Regions from separate parts of the Streptomyces sp. NPDC059895 genome, predicted to be linked through region 2. Evidence: riboswitches for the same ligand, from Rfam matches in the RefSeq annotation. Region 2 holds a riboswitch; the other holds the start of a gene.
The links. Region 2 has a riboswitch for S-adenosylmethionine ahead of thrC (threonine synthase). Riboswitches for the same ligand answer to the same signal wherever they lie in the genome.

Region 1: another riboswitch for S-adenosylmethionine. It lies ahead of ACFV9M_RS12055 (aminotransferase class V-fold PLP-dependent enzyme); the one in region 2 lies ahead of thrC (threonine synthase).

What each region holds. Positions count from the first base shown of each region.
Region 1 covers NZ_JBHWKO010000008.1:51,806-59,204, forward strand. The annotation lists gene ACFV9M_RS12040 (Rieske 2Fe-2S domain-containing protein) at 1-681, shown strand, start outside; gene ACFV9M_RS12045 (cytochrome bc complex cytochrome b subunit) at 678-2,300, shown strand; gene trpD (anthranilate phosphoribosyltransferase) at 2,444-3,508, shown strand; SAM riboswitch class IV at 3,584-3,700, shown strand; gene ACFV9M_RS12055 (aminotransferase class V-fold PLP-dependent enzyme) at 3,864-5,225, shown strand; gene ACFV9M_RS12060 (Lrp/AsnC family transcriptional regulator) at 5,359-5,640, opposite strand; gene ACFV9M_RS12065 (rhomboid family intramembrane serine protease) at 5,637-6,383, opposite strand; gene ACFV9M_RS12070 (hypothetical protein) at 6,556-6,795, shown strand; gene ACFV9M_RS12075 (NYN domain-containing protein) at 6,868-7,399, shown strand, end outside.
Region 2 covers NZ_JBHWKO010000081.1:8,440-15,838, reverse strand. The annotation lists gene ACFV9M_RS40275 (trehalose-6-phosphate synthase) at 1-1,315, opposite strand, end outside; gene ACFV9M_RS40270 (glucosyl-3-phosphoglycerate synthase) at 1,421-2,365, opposite strand; SAM riboswitch class I at 2,535-2,703, shown strand; gene thrC (threonine synthase) at 2,722-4,035, shown strand; gene ACFV9M_RS40260 (MoaD/ThiS family protein) at 4,125-4,400, shown strand; gene ACFV9M_RS40255 (cold-shock protein) at 4,853-5,056, shown strand; gene groL (chaperonin GroEL) at 5,487-7,109, shown strand; gene ACFV9M_RS40245 (glycerophosphodiester phosphodiesterase) at 7,235-7,399, opposite strand, start outside.

The sequences.
Region 1 (7,399 bases), on a different contig from region 2:
GAGGTCGCCGACGAGCGGCACGCGATCGAGGCGTCGCCCGAGGTCAAGGCCAAGGTCATGGCCGACTTCAGGGACGGCGCGCAGGAGTCCGCGCTGGGCCGCCGCAAGCTGATCCGCAACACGATGTTCGGTGCGCTGGCCCTGTTCCCGCTCTCCGGCGTCGTGCTGCTGCGCGACCTCGGCCCGCTGCCCGAGGACAAGCTGCGCCACACGCTGTGGTCCAAGGGCAAGCTGCTCGTCAACATGAACACCAACGAGCCGCTGCGTCCCTCGGACGTCGCGGTCGGCTCCCTCACCTTCGCCAAGCCGGAGGGCCTGGAGGAGACCGACCACGACTTCCAGAACGAGATCGCCAAGGCCGCCCTGATGATCGTCCGGATCGAGCCGGACGACATCAAGGACAAGCAGGAGCTCGAGTGGTCGCACGAGGGCATCGTGGCGTACTCGAAGATCTGCACCCACGTCGGTTGCCCGATCTCGCTCTACGAGCAGCAGACGCACCACGTGCTGTGCCCCTGCCACCAGTCCACCTTCGACCTGTCCGACGGTGCCCGAGTGATCTTCGGCCCGGCCGGCCACGCCCTTCCGCAGCTGCGCATCGGCGTGAACGACGAGGGGTACCTCGAGGCGCTCGGCGACTTCGAAGAGCCCGTCGGTCCTGCCTTCTGGGAGCGCGGATGAGTAACAACGACGACCGCCGCAAGGCACCCGCGGGCGAGCGGGTCGCCGACTGGGCCGACGGCCGGCTGGGGATCTACTCCCTGGCCAAGGCCAACATGCGCAAGATCTTCCCGGACCACTGGTCCTTCATGCTCGGTGAGATCTGCCTGTACAGCTTCATCATCATCATCCTCACGGGTGTGTACCTGACGCTGTTCTTCCACCCGTCGATGAACGAGGTGGAGTACCACGGCAGCTACGTCCCGCTCCAGGGCCAGCTGATGTCGGAGGCGTTCAGCTCGACGCTGGAGATCTCCTTCGACGTCCGCGGTGGTCTGCTCATCCGGCAGATCCACCACTGGGCGGCGATCATCTTCCTCGCCGGCATGTTCGTGCACATGATGCGCGTGTTCTTCACGGGCGCGTTCCGCAAGCCGCGTGAGATCAACTGGCTGTTCGGCTTCCTGCTGTTCGTCCTCGGCATGTTCACCGGGTTCACCGGCTACTCGCTCCCGGACGACCTGCTCTCCGGCACCGGTGTCCGCTTCACCCAGGGCGCGATCCTGTCCGTGCCGATCGTCGGCACGTACATCTCGATGTTCCTGTTCGGCGGGGAGTTCCCGGGCGGCGACTTCGTCGCGCGGTTCTACTCGATCCACATCCTGCTGCTGCCGGGCATCATGCTCGGTCTGGTGGTCGGCCACCTGATCCTGGTCTTCTACCACAAGCACACGCAGTTCGCGGGTCCCGGCCGGACCAACAAGAACGTCGTCGGCATGCCGCTGCTGCCGGTCTACATGGCCAAGGCCGGAGGCTTCTTCTTCCTGGTCTTCGGTCTGATCGCGGCCCTCGCCGGCATCGCGTCCGTCAACCCGATCTGGGCCCTGGGCCCGTACCGTCCGGACCAGGTGTCCACCGGCGCCCAGCCCGACTGGTACATGGGCTTCGCCGAGGGTCTGGTCCGCGCCATGCCGGGCTGGGAGATCAACTTCTGGGGTCACACGCTGGTCCTCGGTGTGTTCATCCCGCTGGTGCTCTTCGGTCTGTTCCTCGGTGTGATCGCCCTCTACCCGTTCATCGAGTCCTGGGTCACCGGCGACAAGCGCGAGCACCACATCCTGGACCGGCCGCGCAACGCCCCGACCCGTACGGCCTTCGGTGTCGCCTGGGTCACCGGCTACATGATCATGCTGATCGGCGGTGGCAACGACATCGTCGCCACCCACTTCCACCTGTCGATCAACGCGGTCACCTGGTTCGTCCGGATCGGCTTCTTCGTCGGACCGGTCGTCGCCTTCGTCGTGACCAAGCGGATCTGCCTCGGCCTCCAGCGCCGCGACAAGGACAAGGTGCTGCACGGTCGTGAGACCGGCACCATCAAGCGCCTGCCGCACGGTGAGTTCATCGAGGTGCACGAGCCGCTCAGCCAGGAGCAGCTCTACACGCTCACCGCGCACGAGCAGTACGCGCCGGCCGAGATCGGCCCGACGGTCGACGAGAACGGCGTCGAGCGCAAGGTGAAGGGCACCGAGAAGGTCCGCGCCAAGCTGAGCAAGGCGTACTACGGCGAGGAGAGCCAGATCGCCAAGCCGACCGTCGAGGAGTACAGGGAGATCACGAGCGGCCACGGCCACCACTGATCACTGCGTCGCCACGCAACCGCTGAGGGGCCCCGTCCGGTGTTCGGACGGGGCCCTTCGCCGTTCCTCGTGGCTGGATAGGGTGGACCCGTTGAGACGCGTGTCCCGGCAGAGCGGGACCCCATGACACCCAGGAGCGGCTTATGAGCGCTGTGACCCCCGCTGGAGGCGACACCGCGGCGGGCCGTTCCTGGCCCGTCCTGCTGAACGGTCTGCTGGACGGCCGGGACCTCTCCTCGGAGGAGACCGCCTGGGCCATGGACCTGATCATGCGCGGTGAGGCGACCGACGCCCAGATCGCCGGCTTCGTGGTGGCGCTGCGGGCCAAGGGCGAGACCGTGGCGGAGATCAACGGTCTGGTGCGCACGATGTACGAGCACGCCAACCTGATCGAGGTGCCCGGTCCCACCGTCGACATCGTCGGCACCGGCGGCGACGGCGCGAAGACGGTGAACATCTCCACCATGGCGTCGATCGTCGTCGCCGGCACCGGTGCGAAGGTCGTCAAGCACGGCAACCGGGCCGCCTCCTCCGCGTCCGGGGCCTCGGACGTCCTGGAGCAGCTGGGCGTCAACCTGGACCTGACGCCGCAGCGGGTGGCCGAGGTGGCCGAGGAGGCCGGGATCACCTTCTGCTTCGCGGTCAAGTTCCACCCGGCGCTGCGTCACGCGGGCGCCGCCCGCAAGCAGCTGGGCGTCCGTACGGTGTTCAACGCCCTCGGCCCGCTCACCAACCCCGCCCGGGTACGCGCCCAGGCGGTCGGGGTCGCCGACCCGCGCATGGCGCCGATCGTCGCCGGCGTCTTCGCCGAGCGCGGCCACTCGTCGCTGGTGTTCCGGGGCGACGACGGCTTCGACGAGCTGACGACCACCTCCACCTCCCGGGTGTGGATCGTCCGCGACGGCAAGGTGACCGAGGAGACCTTCGACCCGCGGCACGTCGGCATCGAGCTGGTGTCCGTCGAGGCGCTGCGGGGCGCCGACCCCTCCTACAACGCGCGGGTCGCGCGCCGGCTGCTGGAGGGCGAGCGGGGGCCGGTGCGGGACGCCGTCCTGCTGAACGCCGCGGCGGCGCTGATGGCGCTGGAGCCGACGGACGCGCCGCTGGCCGAGCAGATCCGCGCCGGCATGGAGAAGGCGGCGCTGTCCGTCGACTCCGGTGCGGCCGCGCGGGTGCTGGAGCGCTGGGTGGCGGCCAGCAACGCCTGACACGGCCGAGGAAGCGGTCCCGCGATCCGGACAGGAGTTGCGGGACCGCGATCATTTCCCGTACTTTCCTCTCCAGGTCATGAGTGACAGTCATGAGGCCCCGGCCGACTGTCCGGCAACCCTCCGTCCGTGGCGGGGTGCCCCGGGTGAAGACCAGGTCGTGGGCAGCAAGGCCCACGGCAAGCGCGGACCCCTCGCGTCACCAGGGGTCCTGGTCGTCGAGGAGTCTTCCGTGAGCAAGCGAATGCGATAGGGCCGCAGAGCCCCGCCTCCGCATCCCCTTTTTCTCTTCCCTCCGTGCCGTCGACGCGCTGTCCGGCACGGCGGTTCGACGCGTCCTCACGGGAGTTCCGCCATGTCCGTCTCCACCGCTGCCTCCGCCCAGTCCGTTTGTGCCCCGCTGCCCGTTCTGGGCCGGGATGTCACCGTGCCGCTCGTCACCGGCGGAGAGGTCACCTACGCCGCGCTCGACTACGCGGCCAGCGCCCCCGCCCTCCAGCGGGTCTGGGACGACGTGGCGGCCTACGCCCCGTACTACGGCAGCGTCCACCGCGGCGCCGGCTACCTCTCCCAGCTGTCCACGGACCTCTTCGAGAACGCCCGCCGGACGGTCGCGGAGTTCCTCGACTGCCGCGACGACGACCAGCTGGTCTTCACCCGCTCCACCACGGACTCCCTGAACCTGCTCGCCGCCGCCCTCCCCGCCGACTGCCAGGTCTTCGTCTTCGAGACCGAGCACCACGCCTCGCTGCTGCCCTGGAAGGACGCCCGGGTCACCTACCTCGACGCCCCGCGCACCCCGCGCCAGGCCGTCGAGACCCTGGAGCGCGCCCTCGCCGACCGCGACCCGTACGGCCCGGCCCTGGTCTGCGTGACCGGCGCCTCGAACGTCACCGGCGAGCTGTGGCCGGTGCGCGAGCTGGCCGCCGCGGCCCACGCCCACGGCGCCCGCATCGTCCTGGACGCGGCCCAGCTGGCCCCCCACCACCCGGTGTCCGTGCGCGACCTCGACGTCGACTGGGTCGCCTTCTCCGGGCACAAGCTGTACGCCCCGTTCGGCTCCGGCGTCCTGGCCGGCCGCGCCGACTGGCTGCGCGCGGCCGAGCCGTACCTGGCCGGCGGCGGCGCCAGCCGCAAGGTCACCCGGCGCGAGGACGGGGGAGTGGACGTGGAGTGGCACGAGAGCGCCGCCCGGCACGAGGCGGGCTCCCCGAACGTCATCGGCGCCTACTCCATCGCCTCCGCCTGCAAGGCCCTGACGGAGGCGGGCTTCGACACGCTGGTCGCCCGGGAGCGGTACCTCATCGAGAAGGTGCGGGCGGGTCTGGCCGAGGTGCCCGAGGTGCGCGTGCTGTCCCTGTTCGGCGACGACGCCCCCCGCGTCGGCGTGATCTCCTTCGTCGTCGAGGGCTGGAACAGCTCTCACTTCGCCGCCGCCCTCTCCGCCGAGTACGGCATCGGCGTCCGCGACGGCCTCTTCTGCGCCCACCCCCTGGTGCGCACCCTCCTCGGCAGTGATCCGCGCAGCCAGGGCGAGTGCGGCGCCCCCGAGGCCGCGCCGGGCGAGAAGTCCCTCAACGCGATCCGGGTCAGCTTCGGTGCGGGAACGCCGGACGAGCACGTGGAGCGTTTCGTGAACGCCGTGAAGGACCTGGTCCGCAGCGGCGCCCAGTGGCAGTACCGCACGGAGGACGGCCGCTGCGTCCCGGCGGTGTGATGCGGCCGACGTCAGGGCCGGCGACCTGAGGGGCGCGGGGCCGTGTCGACATGCGGCTCCGCCGCGTGGGCGCGACCAGCCACCACCGACCGGTGGTCGCGCACACGCTCCGCGCCCCCCAGGCGCTCCTGCGCTAAGAGTCCAGCCCGATGGCGAACGCAGCCTCGAGATCATGCTGCGAGTACGTACGAAAGGCGACATGCGTGTCCGTCGCCTCGACGCCGGGGATCTTGCTGATCCGCCCCGGGATGACCTCCGCGAGCTCCTCGTGCTGCCGCACCCGAACCATGGCGATCAGGTCGTAGGTCCCCGTGACGGAGAAGACCTCGCTCACGGACTCCAGCGAGGCGATCGACTCGGCGATCTCGGGGATCCGGTCCACGCTGGTCTTGATCAGGACGATCGCGGTGATCACGGCTGGTTCTCTCCCTCGGGGGCCGGGGCTCGGGCGGCTTTCACTCTAGTCGTCCCGTTGCGCCCGGCCCACGCGCAGCCGAAGCCCAGGCCGAAGCCCAGCAGGTGGGCCAGGTAGGCCACGCCCGGCCCCGGGCCCGCCCGCCCCGCCGCCAGCCACTGCAGGGCCGCCCAGAAGGGCAGCACCACCCACGCCGGGAAGCGCAGCGGCAGGAAGAGCAGGAACGGCAGGAGACTGGTGACGCGCGCCCGGGGAAAGAGGTGGAGGAACGCGCCGAGCACCGCGGAGATCGCCCCCGAGGCGCCGACCAGGGACTGCCCGGAGCCGGCGTGCGCGGCGGCGTAGCCGAGCAGGGCCAGGTAGCCGCAGCCGAGGTAGAAGAGGGTGAAGCGGAGGCGGCCCATCCGGTGCTCGGTCATCGCCCCGAAGACGTAGAGGAAGAGCATGTTGCCCAGCAGATGCACCCAGCCGCCGTGGACGAAGAGGGCCGTGGCGGGGGTGAGGGCGGCGCGCGCGGACCCCTCGAACAGGTCGGCCGGGATCACCCCCCACCGGCGGAAGTAGGCGCGCTGGACGGCCGGCAGCTCCTGTGCGGTGCCGTACGCCGCGTTGAGGCCCGAGGCGGGGCCGATCAGGAAGATCACACAGCACAGGACGATCAGTCCGTACGTCACCGGAGCCGCCGGCCGCCGGACCGCTCTGCCCACGCTCCGGCTGACGGCGCCGGTCCACTCCCTGATCATGAGTACAGAGCATGACGTAACGGGGCGTACTACCACAGGCCGCCTCGCCGCCGTGGACGGATGGGCGGCGAGTACCCGCCAGGCCGTAGGGTTACGAGCCACACGGACCGGGGAGCCCTTGGGCGCGCCCCGGCGCCGGAAGCCCGACACTAGGAAGAAGCGGACGGTCACGATGACGGTTCCCCTGCCGACCGCCACGACGCGGTGGCGCTGCACGCTCTGCGGCAACCTCACCCGGTTCGACGTGACGCGCTCGTCGAAGGTCGTGGAGTACGTCCACCTCGATCTCGCCGGCGAGCCCAAGGTCGAGGAGCGCGAGGTGGTCAGTGAGACCATCGAGTCGGTGCGGTGCCGTTGGTGCAACGCCGTGGATCAGGTGGAACTCGTGGACAGGCCGGGCACCGGCTCCTGACGATGGGGGTCCGCCCGCTCGAGCGACGTCGAGAGCGGGGGAGGACCCGGCTCAGAAATTGGGGTGTGACGGATGGTGGAGAGCGCAGGCGGGGGGCCGGGCGACGGCGCCGCTGAGGTGCTCGACCGTCCGCTGCCCGACGGTGTGCGCCGCCGGGTCGTCCAGATCGTCTCGGACGGCTTCGGTGGGCTGACCGTCGCCGAACTGCCCGCCCAGCTGCGGCAGTACGCCCGGTTCGCCCCCAATCGGCGGGCGAAGTTCGCGGGCAACGCGATGGCGGCCGCGCTGGAGACGGACCCGCTGTTCCGGCAGCGCATCGCCGAGAAGTTCAGAGAGGCCCAGCCGGAACTGGCCGGTGCCCTCGACTCCGGCTCGCCGCCCCCGGCCGCGGACCCGCTCGACGTGGCGGCCGCGGCCTACGTACTGCGGCCCGTCGACTGGGTGAAGCTGGTGACCGCGGCCGGCGAGGAGGCGCAGCGGGCGGACGCCGAGCGCGCCGGCGAGGAGAGCCGCGCGGAGCTGGAGCGGCTGCGCGAACAGCTCTCCCAGGCCCGCGAGCAGACCCGCGCCGAGACCGAACGGCTGCGGGCGGAGCTGGAGGCGG
Region 2 (7,399 bases):
GCGCCATGGTCAGCGCCTCGTGCAGGGCACGGGCGGTCTCCATGACGTCGTACGGGTTGATGGTGATCGCGTCCTCGTGCAGCTCGCCGTACGCGCCGGCCTCCCGGGACAGCACCAGCGCGCAGCCCCCGTCGGAGACGACCGGGACCTCCTTCGCGACCAGGTTCATGCCGTCGCGGATGGGGTTGACCAGCGCCACGTCCGCGAGGCGGTACGCCGCCAGGGAGCGGGCGAAGTCGTCCTTCACGTGCAGGACGACCGGGGTCCAGCCCGCGGAGCCGTACCGCTCGTTGATCTCCCCGGCCAGCCGCCGCACCTCGGCCGTGTAGTCGCGGTAGACGGCGAGGTCCTGGCGGGAGGGGTAGGCGAAGGCCACGTGGGCGACCCGCTCGTGCCACTCGGGGTGGTCGTCGAGGAACTGCCGGTAGGCCAGGAGACCGCGCACGATGTTCTTCGACAGCTCGGTCCGGTCCACCCGGACGATCACCTTGCGGGCGCCGCCGCCGGGGACCGTGCCGATCTCCTCGCGCAGGGCCGCCAGGCGTTCCTCGACGTCCTGCTCGCGGGAGCGGGCGCGCAGGAACTCGGCGTCGGCGCCCAGGCCGTGCACGCCGATCTCCGTACCGCCCGTACCGTCCACGAACTCCTCGCAGCACGCGGTGAACGCGTCCGCCCAGCGGCGGGTCAGGAAGCCGAGCCGGTCCGCGCCGAGCATGCCCCGCAGGAGCCGGCCGCGGATGTCGCCGGGGAGCAGCCCGAAGTAGTCCACCGGCGCCCACGGCGTGTGCGAGAAGTGCCCGATGCGCAGGTCGGGGCGGAGCTCGCGGAGCATCCCCGGGACCAGGCACAGGTGGTAGTCCTGGACGAGGACCGCCGCCCCCGGCGCCGCCTCCTCCGCCAGCGCCTCGGCGAAGGCGCGGTTGTACGTCTCGTACGAGGCCCACTGGCGCCGGAACTCCGCGTCGAAGACCGGCTCCAGCGGGGTCTGGTACAGCAGGTGGTGGACGAACCACAGCACCGAGTTGGCGATGCCGTTGTACGCGTCGGCGTGCACGTCGGCCGGGACGGGCAGCATCCGCACGCCGTCCTCGCCGACCCCGCGCCGGACCGCCTCCCGGTCGCCGTCGGACAGCGCCGAGCACACCCAGAGGGCGCCCGCGTCCGGGCCGATCGCCGACAGTCCGGAGACCAGCCCGCCGCCGCCGCGTCTGGCGTGCAGCGAGCCGTCCTCACCGACGGTGTACGAGACCGGGCCGCGGTTGGACGCGACCAGCACCTGAGCACCCTGAGCAGCAGCACCGTGCGTGGAAGCCATACGCCTCAACCTAGCCCGGACCCGATCCGCTCAAACGTACGGACGTGGGGGGTGAACCGGTCGTGTCCGGCCGTATACGGGGCGTCCGTCCGGGTGTCGTCTCCGTCACGCCACCTTGCGGGTGGCGTACTCGGCGATCTCCGCCATCGGCGGCCGCTCCTCCGTGTCCACCGAGTAGGTGCGCGGCTCGAAGCCGTCCGGGCCCCGCTCGAACTGGGTGAGGGACGGGCGGACGAGGTGCCCGCGGGCCAGCCGCAGCTGCGCCGTGCGGTAGATCGCCGCGGCCATCCGGCCGAGCGCCTGCCCGTCCTGGTGGCGGTGCTTGCGCACCCCGACGTCGACCTGGGCCAGCGCGTCCAGGCCCACCAGGTGCAGGGCGTCGACCAGCATGCCCAGCTCCACGCCGTACCCGACGGGGAAGGGCAGCTGCTCCAGCAGGCGGCGGCGGGCCGCGTACTCGCCGCCCAGCGGCTGCACGAACCCCGCGAGCTGCGGCCAGTGCATGTTGAGCAGCGGACGGGCCATCAGCTCCGTCACCCGGCCGCCCTGGCCGGCGCCGCCGGCCAGCGGTCGGTCGTACATGGCCTTGACCAGGTCGACGCCCGGATCGGTGAGCAGCGGGCCCACGATGCCCGAGACGAAGTCGGAGGAGAACTCCTTCAGGTCGGCGTCGACGAAACAGACGATGTCCCCGGTGGTGACCAGCAGTGAGCGCCACAGGACCTCGCCCTTGCCGGGCACGGCCGGGACGCGGGGCAGGATCTCGTCCCGGTGGACGACCCGGGCCCCGGCCGCCGCGGCCACCTCGGAGGTGCGGTCGGTCGATCCCGAGTCGACGACGACGATCTCGTCGACCAGCGGGACCTGGTGCATGAGGTCGTGACGGATGACGGAGACGATGTCGCCGACCGTCTCCTCCTCGTTCAGCGCGGGCAGCACGACGGACACCGTCTGGCCCGAGGCGCGCTTGGCGGCCAGGATCCGGTGCAGCGGGCGGTCGGTCACGGACCAGGAGCGGGTGGCCAGCCAGCGCTCGACTTCTTCCAGCACGGTCTGCGGCTCCTCACTGTCGTGATCACACCAGGTACACACGGGGTGACCGTGTGATCCATCTCGCGGTTCGGACGTCTCACTCAACTGTCGTGGCCTTCGGTTACAGTCTTGAACAACGCGGATGACCATCGCATGTCCGGGGTCGCCCGCGCTCACAATCGAATACCGCTCATCCAGAGGGGCAGAGGGACACGGCCCGATGAAGCCCCGGCAACCCTCCAGCCGGTCTCGTACGGATCACTGCCGACGGGCAGTCGACGATCCCCGCGAGGCTCCCGGCTCGGGAAGGTGCCAATTCCGTCTCACGGCGAGATGCGTCGTGGGGAAGATGAGGAGAAAGGGCCTCGCCTCACATGGCTGCGCAGACAGTTGCAAGCACCACTCCCTCCGTCACCGCCCCCTCCGGCACCACCCCCTCCGTCGACCTCGGTCCGGCCGAGGCGCTCTCCTGTCGCGAGTGCGGTCACCGGGTGCCGCTCGGCCCGGTCTTCGCCTGCGAGGAGTGTTTCGGCCCGCTCGAGATCGCCTACGACTACTCCGGATACGACCCGGAGGAGCTCCGCAAGCGCATCGAGGCGGGCCCCGCGAACATCTGGCGCTACGCCCCGCTGCTGCCCGTCCCGGCCGACGTGGCGGACAAGCCGAACCTCAACCCCGGCTGGACCAAGCTCGTCCAGGCCGACAACCTGGCGCGTGAGCTGGGCGTCGAGGCCGGGAAGCTGTTCGTCAAGGACGACTCCGGCAACCCGACGCACTCCTTCAAGGACCGCGTCGTCGCCCAGGCCCTGGAGGCCGCCCGCGCCTTCGGCTTCACCACCCTCTCCTGCTCCTCCACCGGCAACCTGGCCGGCGCCGTCGGCGCCGCGGCCGCCCGCGCCGGCTTCCGCTCCTGCGTGTTCATCCCGCACGACCTGGAGCAGGGCAAGGTCGTCATGGCCGCGGTCTACGGCGGCGAACTCGTCGGCATCGAGGGCAACTACGACGACGTCAACCGCTTCTGCTCCGAGCTCATCGGCGACCCGGCGGGCGAGGGCTGGGGCTTCGTCAACGTCAACCTGCGGCCCTACTACGCCGAGGGCTCCAAGACGCTCGCGTACGAGATCTGCGAGCAGCTCGGCTGGCGGCTCCCGGACCAGATCGTGGTGCCGATCGCCTCCGGCTCGCAGCTCACGAAGATCGACAAGGGGCTCCAGGAGCTGATCAAGCTCGGCCTGGTCGAGGGCCGGCCGTACAAGATCTTCGGTGCGCAGGCCGAGGGCTGCTCCCCGGTGTCCGTCGCCTACAAGGCCGGCCACGACGTGGTCCGCCCGCAGAAGCCGAACACCATCGCCAAGTCCCTCGCCATCGGCAACCCGGCCGACGGCCCCTACGTCCTCGACATCGCGCGCCGCACGGGCGGTGCCGTGGAGGACGTGAACGACGAGCAGGTGGTCGACGCGATCAAGCTGCTGGCGCGGACCGAGGGCGTCTTCGCCGAGACGGCGGGCGGTGTGACGGTCGGCGTCACCAAGAAGCTGATCGAGGCCGGTCTGCTGGACCCGACGCTGACGACCGTCGTGCTCAACACCGGAGACGGCCTCAAGACGCTGGACGCGGTCGCCGGGACCGGGCTGACGGCCACCATCCGCCCGAACCTCGAGTCGTTCCACGAGGCCGGTCTCGCCTGAGAGGCCGTTGTTCGTCTGCGGGCCGCGGGGAGCTGGTCGCGCAGATCCCCGCGCCCCCGCAGGGCGCCTACCCGTCCGGAGGAAACACCGTGAGCGTCACCGTCCGCATCCCCACCATCCTGCGCACCTACACGGGCGGTCAGGCCGAGGTCGCCGCCGAGGGCACGAACCTCGCCGAGGTCATCGCCGACCTGGAGAAGAACCACACCGGTATCGCCGCGCGCGTCCTCGACGACCAGGGCAAGCTGCGCCGGTTCGTCAACGTGTACGTGAACGACGACGACGTGCGGTTCGAGCAGGGGCTGGAGACCGCGACCCCGGACGGCGCCGGCGTCTCGATCATCCCGGCCGTCGCCGGCGGCTGACACGCACTCCGTACTCGCCGGTAGTAACCCTCGGTAACAGGTATTACCCAGAGTTCATGGAATTGCCTCCTCCGTAAGAGAAGCGGAGGAGGCAATTCAATGTGGTTGAGCGCGGTACAGTTGGGGAACGCGCCGCCCATCGCATGCCGAACGCATATGAGCCCCGCCTTCACATGCGGTGAGAAGTAGCCAAAGTGTGCAGGTATTTTGCGCCTCTTGTTCCCTTTGTGTGGCCCGAATTGCCCTGAATTCGGGAGAATTCTCACCATATTCCGGACCGTCGGCGTCCAGAATTCTCGTCCGATTGACCTGTTGCAGACGGCAGTGGGACAGATACATTCAGCCGCGGTCGACGCGTTCCGGCGCACGCCCCCAACCAACTGGGGGGTGAGGTCTGACCCGGATCCGCGAAGTGTGGATCTGTGCAAGGGCCAGTAATAGGGGAGTTAGGCATGGCTCAGGGCACCGTCAAGTGGTTCAACGCGGAGAAGGGGTACGGCTTCATCGCGGTCGACGGTGGTGCGGACGTCTTCGTCCACTACAGCGCGATTCAGATGGACGGCTACCGCACCCTGGAAGAGGGCCAGCGGGTCGAGTTCGAGATCTCGCAGGGTCAGAAGGGCCCGCAGGCCGACATGGTTCGCGTCACCGCCTGAACTGTTTTCAACGCTTTTCGACGAAGGGCCCGCACCCCGACGGGGGTGCGGGCCCTTCGTCCTGCCCGCGCCGCGCCGGGGAGGTGCCGGGGCCTTCGTCCTGCCCGCGCCGCGCCGGGGAGGTGCCGGGGGGCCTTCGCGACGCCGGGGGTGTCCGGGCGCTCCGGCCCGCAGGACCCCGCGCGGCCCGGGTGGTGAAGGCGCCTTCGTCCGCTTCGCCCCGGGCCGATCCCCCCGAGGCGCTTGCACTCGGCATGCCCGAGTGCTAATCATTGCGTTAGCACTCTGAAGGTGAGAGTGACAATGAAGGACCGGGTCGGTGAGGCCCGCAGGCCGGGTGGGGAAGGAACCACGAGGCCGGCGAGCCGTCCGTCGCGGGCGCGGGCGCGGTCCGAAGGAATCACCCCCAGTCCTGGAGGGACCACTTCACATGGCCAAGATCATCGCGTTCGACGAGGAGGCGCGGCGCGGCCTCGAGCGCGGCATGAACCAGCTCGCGGACGCCGTGAAGGTGACGCTCGGCCCCAAGGGCCGCAACGTCGTCCTCGAGAAGAAGTGGGGCGCGCCCACGATCACCAACGACGGTGTCTCCATCGCCAAGGAGATCGAGCTCGAGGACCCGTACGAGAAGATCGGCGCCGAGCTGGTCAAGGAAGTCGCCAAGAAGACGGACGACGTCGCCGGTGACGGTACGACCACGGCGACCGTTCTGGCCCAGGCCCTGGTCAAGGAGGGTCTGCGCAACGTCGCCGCCGGCGCCAACCCGATGGCCCTGAAGCGCGGTATCGAGAAGGCCGTCGAGGCCGTCTCCGCCGCCCTGCTGGAGCAGGCGAAGGACGTCGAGACCAAGGAGCAGATCGCCTCCACGGCCTCCATCTCCGCCGCCGACACCCAGATCGGCGAGCTCATCGCCGAGGCCATGGACAAGGTCGGCAAGGAAGGCGTCATCACCGTCGAGGAGTCCCAGACCTTCGGTCTGGAGCTGGAGCTCACCGAGGGTATGCGCTTCGACAAGGGCTACATCTCGGCGTACTTCGCCACCGACATGGAGCGTATGGAGGCCGTCCTCGACGACCCGTACATCCTCATCGCGAACTCCAAGATCGCGAACGTCAAGGACCTGCTCCCGCTCCTGGAGAAGGTCATGCAGTCGGGCAAGCCGCTGCTGATCATCGCCGAGGACGTCGAGGGCGAGGCCCTGTCGACCCTGGTCGTCAACAAGATCCGCGGCACCTTCAAGTCCGTCGCGGTCAAGGCCCCGGGCTTCGGCGACCGCCGCAAGGCGATGCTGAACGACATCGCCATCCTCACCGGCGGCGAGGTCATCTCCGAGGAGGTCGGTCTCAAGCTCGAGAACACGACCGTCGACCTGCTGGGCAAGGCCCGCAAGGTCGTCATCACCAAGGACGAGACCACCATCGTCGACGGCGCCGGCTCCTCCGAGCAGGTCGCGGGCCGGGTGAACCAGATCCGCGCCGAGATCGAGAACAGCGACTCCGACTACGACCGCGAGAAGCTCCAGGAGCGCCTGGCCAAGCTCGCGGGCGGCGTGGCCGTCATCAAGGCCGGTGCCGCCACCGAGGTCGAGCTCAAGGAGCGCAAGCACCGCATCGAGGACGCCGTCCGCAACGCGAAGGCGGCCGTCGAGGAGGGCATCGTCGCCGGTGGTGGCGTGGCCCTGCTCCAGGCCTCCCAGGTCTTCGAGAAGCTGGAGCTGGAGGGCGACGAGGCCACCGGTGCCGCCGCCGTCAAGCTGGCGCTCGAGGCCCCGCTGAAGCAGATCGCCGTCAACGCCGGCCTCGAGGGCGGCGTCGTGGTGGAGAAGGTGCGCAACCTGACCCCGGGTCACGGCCTGAACGCCGCGACCGGCGAGTACGTCGACCTGGTCGCCGAGGGCATCATCGACCCGGCGAAGGTGACGCGCTCCGCGCTGCAGAACGCCGCGTCGATCGCCGCGCTGTTCCTCACCACCGAGGCCGTCATCGCCGACAAGCCGGAGAAGAACGCTGCCCCGGCCGGCGGCGGCATGCCGGGCGGTGACATGGACTTCTGATCCTTCCGAGGATCGGACCCGTCCGAAGTACCGAGGGCGGCACCCCCTGTTCCGACAGGGGGTGCCGCCCTCGGGCGTTCCACGCTTCACGGGCAGGTCCGCCGGGCGCGGCGGGTGATCCCCCGTCAGCCCTGCGTCAGGGCCTTCCCGATCGTGTCGGGCACGTCGGTGGTGATGCCGTCCGCGTGCCAGTCGCGCAGTTGGCGGGCCGGGCCGGCGGTGTTCACCGTCCACGGCCACACCTTCAGCGGCCGGCCGTGCGGGCCCTTCAGCGCCTGTGCCTTGCGCAC